DNA from 2 places in the Bacillus cereus group sp. MYBK79-1 genome. Region 2 is predicted to be linked to the other one. Evidence: riboswitches for the same ligand, from Rfam matches in the RefSeq annotation. Region 2 holds a riboswitch; the other holds the start of a gene.

Region 1 (3,407 bases), on a different contig from region 2:
TACTTGTTCTTGATCCATGCCAACTCCTGTATCTTTTATATATAATTGAATATGCTTATGATCAGGAACTAATGTGAAATAAAGATCACCGCCTTTTGGCATGGCCTCAATGCAGTTTTTTAAAATATTTAACAAGCATTGATTTAGTTTTTGTTTTTCTCCCGCGATAAAAAAAGAAGTACTTTGCTTTATATAATGAGTACGCACATTTGCTAAATTAGCAAGCGGTGTAATTAGCGATAATGCATGTAATAGTTCGTCTTCTAACTGTAATCTTTGTTCTTTTTCAATACTTGGTTTTGCAAAGGTTAAATAATCTGTAAGAACGTGATTTGCTTGTTCGATTCCGTTGATGGCTATGTCAATATATAATTTTCGCTCTTGCTCAGTGCAGGTATCTGACTGCAAAAGTTGTAAAAATCCTTTCGTTGAAGTTAATGGGTTGCGAATTTCATGAGAGATGGATGCTGCCATTTCACCAATTAAATGAAATTTTTCAGCATTCATAAGTTCGTTTTGTAGACGAACTTGAGTTTGTAATATGTGTAATAAATATAAAATAAGGATGGTACCAAGTATCGTACATAACTCATATACAATAATATGTGGTATATAATCAGCCTTATTTGTAACCTTTGAAAGGAAGAAAGGTATCCAACTAAATCCGTATGTGAGACTGTAGATAATAGCAAGTATTATTTTTATACGATTAGAAGTTCGATTGAAAAATTTGTATGTAAATAGTAGAACAATAAATAGAAGGATAGAACCGATAAGCGATGGGAAAACACCTATTCCTCCTAATAAGAAGCGGTATATATTTAATACCACTAATATTGATCCACCGGCAATAGGACCTCCGGTTAATGTACCGACAACTAATACGATATGACGCATATCAAATTGAAATCCATAATCTGTTTTTGCTGCGAAAGTGATACATAGTATAGTAACGAGGCAACATAATACAATAAATATAGCTGAATTTAATTTAGGAGAGCGTTTCCCTTTTTGATTCCAAAATAAATGGTATACGAGCATTGTAACAAGGATGAATAATATATTTAAAAAGAGATAAATAATAAAGGATTTCAGTGGGATGCCTCCTCTCTTCTCATATTAAATTAATCATACTATAAAATGAAAGAAATGAAATGATAAATAGCGGAAAAATCAGAAATTTTTTCTGGTAGTATACAATATGTTACAATAAGCTTTGTCAATGAAAGAAGGAATTCCGTGCAATGCGCGGGAGAGGTTCGCGAACTCCCTCTATAAAAAACTATGGAAACAACAATATCTTTAGGTATTGTTTTGTTTTTTTATTGTGACAGTTCAAGAACGTTCTTTCTTCTTATTCGTAGTAGAGAAGGAGAATGAGTGAAATGAAAAAAGAGAAGGCAGTTGTTGTTTTTAGTGGAGGACAAGATAGTACGACATGTTTATTTTGGGCAATAGAGCAGTTTGCAGAAGTTGAAGCTGTAACGTTTAATTACAATCAACGTCATAAGTTAGAAATTGATTGTGCGGCGGAAATTGCAAATGAGCTAGGAGTTAAACATACGGTGCTAGATATGAGTCTATTAAATCAACTTGCTCCAAATGCGTTAACGAGAACGGATATGGAGATTACACATGAAGAAGGTGAATTGCCATCGACGTTTGTAGATGGACGAAATTTACTATTCTTATCATTTGCTGCTGTATTAGCAAAACAAGTTGGGGCACGTCATATTGTAACGGGTGTATGTGAAACTGATTTTAGTGGTTATCCAGATTGCCGTGACGTGTTTGTGAAATCGTTAAACGTTACTTTAAATTTATCCATGGATTATCCGTTCGTAATTCATACACCACTTATGTGGATTGATAAAGCGGAAACATGGAAATTATCAGATGAACTTGGAGCATTCGAGTTTGTTCGAGAAAAAACATTAACATGTTATAACGGAATCATTGGTGATGGTTGCGGTGAATGTCCAGCATGTCAGCTTCGTAAAGCAGGATTAGATACGTACCTACAAGAACGCGAAGGAGCGAGTAACTAATGGATAACTTCTTTGGATTTCGCATCGTAGAAAATTTGCAGAAAATGGACAAGGATATTCAGCGTAAACAGCTTAAATATCATAATAAAAGAGTAATGGTCAGCAAGGAATTTACATTTGATGCAGCACACCATTTACACTGTTATGAAGGGAAATGTAAAAACTTACATGGTCACACATATAAAGTTGTATTTGGGATTAGTGGATATGTAAATGAAATAGGTCTTGCGATTGACTTTGGAGATATAAAAGAAATTTGGAAGAATGAAATAGAAATTTATTTAGACCATCGTTATTTAAACGAAACGTTACCGGCGATGAATACGACTGCTGAAAATATGGTTGTTTGGATTTACGAGAAGATGGCAGAAGCATTAACAAAAGATAATCGTGCGAACGAATATAAAGGAGCTCGTGTTGAATTTGTTCGTCTTTTCGAGACGCCAACTAGTTATGCAGAAGTAAGACGGGAGTGGATGCTCGATGAGTAAAATCCCTGTCTTAGAAATATTTGGTCCGACTATTCAAGGTGAAGGAATGGTTGTGGGACAAAAGACAATGTTTATCCGTACAGCAGGTTGTGATTATAGCTGCGCATGGTGTGATTCTGCTTTTACGTGGGATGGATCGGCTAAAGATCAAATTAGACAAATGACAGCGGAAGCCGTTTGGAATGAGCTTGTTGAAATTGGAGGAGAAAATTTTTCTCATGTTACAATTTCAGGTGGAAATCCTGTTCTATTGAAAAATATCGAAGCGCTTCTTTCTATATTAAAAGAGAATGGAATGCGAACGGCGATAGAAACGCAAGGGAGTAAATGGCAAGATTGGTTACTTCAAATTGATGAGATAACGATTTCTCCAAAACCACCAAGTTCGGCAATGAATACTGATTTTCAGAAGTTAGATACTGTTATTCAGAAACTAGCAGGAAAAGATATTAGTTTAAAGGTAGTAGTATTTGACGATTATGACTTTGAGTATGCAGTTAAGATGCACGAACGTTATCCAAATGTACCATTTTTCTTACAAGTAGGGAATGATGATACAAAAACAGTGGATGACGCGATGTTGATTAAAAAATTATTAGATAAGTATGAGTGGCTTATTGAAAAAGCGGTTAACTGTAAAGAAATGAATAATGCAAAAGTATTGCCGCAGCTTCATGCGTTAGTATGGGGCAATAAACGCGGGGTATAATGAGAAGGGATGTTTAAAATGGCAGGAAGATTAGATGAAGATTTAAAAGATGTAACGTTATTAGGAAATCAAAATACAAAATATTTATTTGAATATAGCCCAGAAATTTTAGAGGTATTTGATAACAATCATCCAAACCGTGATTATTTTGTTAAATTC
Region 2 (3,407 bases):
CCAGAGCAAAAACTATGTGAAATGCGCAATATACAAAGGAGGAATTAGCAATGGGATCAGAAGTAAATGATTTTGAAGAAGTAAAATTCCGTGTAGAAACAGCACAAAAAATGGTAGGATCAGCGACAATTTCAATGGATCCAGATACATTAGAGCATGCTACTACTGCTGTAGAAGCCGCTCGTTCTCAGCTTGAAATTATGAAATCTGTTGCGACGGATTTAGATGAGCCATTTCTAATGAATGAGGAAAAAAAATTAAGTAAATGTGAGCATCAATTAAATGAAGCGAAGCACTAAAAAACATCCAGAGAATTTTCTCTGGATGTTTTTTCATGACAACTGTTCTCCATACTTTTTCAATGTTTCTCCAACTGTACATTGCCGTATGCAAAAGGAATGAGCATAATACTTACTATTTGTCTTTCGATTATGTTCTCGCAAAAAACACCCTTCACAATACGTTTCTAATAAGTCGTTTACCTCTGTAATGAGTTGCTTTTTATCCACCTTTGCACCTCTCTATTCGGTTATTTCTTTATGACTATCAATTACTGTTCCTTCTAATGCTTGCGTAGCTAATTGGTGTGCTTCTTTATTTTGTTTTCTAGATATCGGCTCACATACAAGTTTTAATTTCATTTGCTTCGCCTTTTGTTCAATTTGATCTAAGTAATGATTTAAATGCTCATCATAACAAGGCCATTCTCCAGCCAATTGCTGCAGTACAACTTGCGAATCGCCGCGAAGTGTAACTGCTTCATACTTAATTGCTAATTCCTCGAGTATATTCATGCCATATAGTAACGATGCATATTCCGCTTCATTATTATCATATATGCCTTCTATGTATGCATTACGGCGAATTCGATATTTTGTATTTCCTTTTTTATAGTATACACATATACCTACTCCAGCTTCTTTCGTCTGTACATCATAACCGCCATCAAAATAAACGAGTATTTCTTGGGGCTCTTCCTCCACTTGTTTACTCAGTTTTTTCATTTCCTTTAATGACCATTCTGCATCCATTTCATCATAAAATGATAGTTCTTTCACTCTTCCTGTTTTCTCAAAATCCTCTGCAAATTGAAGCACTTCTTCTATGTTCATATAATCTGTCGTTAATTCTGTCTGCAAACCGCGCTTTGTTTTATACAACCAATGAATTTTATATTTCATACTAGATTCCCCTTATATAAGACTTCTTATATGTAGCCAGCTAATGCAAGCCTCACTTTATTTTATTATATTGTATCAAGAGTCACAGCATTATATTCAATGTGATTACATATAAAAAGAGCTATCCCTTTAGGAATAGCTCTTTCATCTATTACATAAATCTTTCAAATTGTACTCGTTTATTAATCCAGTACATTACAGGCATACCAATCGCCATGACAACAAATTCACCGATTGCACATGTTAACCAAGTCAACATAAACGGTAAATCAAATGCAAGATGAAGTTCAATTGCAATCATAAACATAGTAATCGTAAAAATAACTGTATTAAAAATCATACGAGCCCAAACACCTTTAATAAATCGCATAGAAATAATCGTTGCAACTAATGCAAGAATAGATTGCCCTACTCCAAATACTAAATCGTAAGCGATCATAGGTGAGAAAAAGAGATTTGTTAAAAATACACCTAATACAATTCCGTAAATTGCTTTCTTATTAAATACAACAAGATGATTAAACATCTCTGAAATACGAAACTGTACATTCGTAAAGCCAAATGGCTGAATAAGCATAGAAACAGCAATATATAATGCCGCTAAAATACCATTACCGACTAAAGTTCTTATATTCATGACAAAATCTCCTTAGTTTTTTTACGTGGGATGGTTTCGAACCACGTTATTCGTTTTTTAAGCAACAAGATTATATTCTACGCAATACACACTCTTTCGTCAATAGATTCCTATCATGAACTACCTTTTTTCTTTTAGACAACGTATAATAAAACATATGAAAGTTTTAGGAGGTTTCACTTCATGACAGCAACAATTCAAAATGAAAAATTGATCGTTTCCATTTCTGACAAAGGTGCAGAATTACAAAGTGTTCGCTTAAAAGAAGATAATACTGAATACTTATGGCAAGGCGATTCTACTTATTGGGGGCGCCGCGCACCAATTTTATTCCCAATTGTCGGTCGATTAGTAGATAATACATACTACGTAGATGGTAAACCATATTCTTTAACACAACACGGCTTTGCTCGTGACCTTACATTCACTGTGAAAGAACAAAGTGAAACGAAAATCACTTACATTGTTACTAGTAATGAAGAAACATTAAAAAAATACCCATACGAATTCGAATTACTCGTTTCTTATGAGCTAGACGGACAAATCGTTCATGTAACATATGACGTACATAACCCTGCTTCAAAAGAGATGTCCTTCTCAATCGGAGCACATCCTGGTTTCAACTTCCCGTTATTAGAGGGCGAATCATTTACAGATTATCATTTATCCTTTAATGGTTCTGAACGTTTAGAAACAAGCATATTAGAAGGACCTTACCTTTCAAACAAAAAGCAATTAATCGCTGAAAATACGAATGAATTACCACTTACATACGATTTATTTAAAAATGATGCACTTATTTTTGAAAATATGAATACGGATGAAATCTCTATTCGTTCTCATAAACATAATAAATTTGTAAAAGTAGAATTTGACGGATTCCCATTTGTCGGCGTATGGACACCAGGCGAGAATGCGCCTTTCTTATGTATTGAACCTTGGTACGGAATTGCCGATGAAGTAAATCCAGCAAAAGATTTCAAGGGAAAAAAAGGAATTCAATCTTTACAAGCGAATGAAACATTTACATGTCGTTATAGCATTACAATCGGCTAACTACTCTATCCCCTACTTCAATGAAACATATAAGTAGGGGATCATCTTATCATTTGGAGGTTTCTCATTTTGATTGAAGTATATATTGATGGTGCATCAAAAGGAAATCCTGGTCCTTCTGGTGCGGGAGTATTTATTAAAGGGGTTCAACCAGCTGTACAATTATCATTACCCCTTGGGACAATGTCCAATCATGAAGCAGAATACCACGCTTTACTTGCAGCATTAAAATATTGCACGGAGCATAATTATAACATTGTCTCTTTTCGTACAGATTCGCAACTTGTTGAGCGAGCTGTCGAAAAAGAATACGCAAAAAATAAAATGTTTGCACCACTATTAGAGGAAGCATTGCAGTACATAAAAAGTTTCGATCTCTTTTTTATTAAGTGGATTCCGAGTAGTCAAAATAAAGTTGCTGATGAATTAGCTAGAAAAGCTATCTTACAAAATTAAGGGGGTATGAGTGTGAAAAAAGATTGGATTGCTCCTCTTGCTTTGTTATTTGTCTCTTTTATTTGGGGAGCTACATT

The links. A riboswitch is a leader RNA that binds a small molecule or an ion and turns the genes downstream of it on or off. The one in region 2 is predicted to bind preQ1.
Region 1: linked by a shared signal. The riboswitch ahead of queC (7-cyano-7-deazaguanine synthase QueC) and the one ahead of ACTFOB_RS13435 (QueT transporter family protein) in region 2 are both predicted to bind preQ1.

Annotation. Positions count from the first base shown of each region.
Region 1 is NZ_JBQAEO010000014.1:33,229-36,635, reverse strand. It holds gene kinB (sporulation sensor histidine kinase KinB) at 1-1,041, opposite strand, end outside; PreQ1 riboswitch class I at 1,249-1,292, shown strand; gene queC (7-cyano-7-deazaguanine synthase QueC) at 1,386-2,048, shown strand; gene queD (6-carboxytetrahydropterin synthase QueD) at 2,048-2,539, shown strand; gene queE (7-carboxy-7-deazaguanine synthase QueE) at 2,532-3,248, shown strand; gene queF (preQ(1) synthase) at 3,267-3,407, shown strand, end outside.
Region 2 is NZ_JBQAEO010000007.1:13,112-16,518, forward strand. It holds gene ACTFOB_RS13420 (DUF2564 family protein) at 51-299, shown strand; gene ACTFOB_RS13425 (zinc-finger domain-containing protein) at 333-509, opposite strand; gene ACTFOB_RS13430 (ribonuclease H family protein) at 522-1,181, opposite strand; gene ACTFOB_RS13435 (QueT transporter family protein) at 1,333-1,818, opposite strand; PreQ1 riboswitch class I at 1,825-1,869, opposite strand; gene ACTFOB_RS13440 (aldose 1-epimerase family protein) at 2,002-2,874, shown strand; gene ACTFOB_RS13445 (reverse transcriptase-like protein) at 2,944-3,330, shown strand; gene ACTFOB_RS13450 (DMT family transporter) at 3,343-3,407, shown strand, end outside.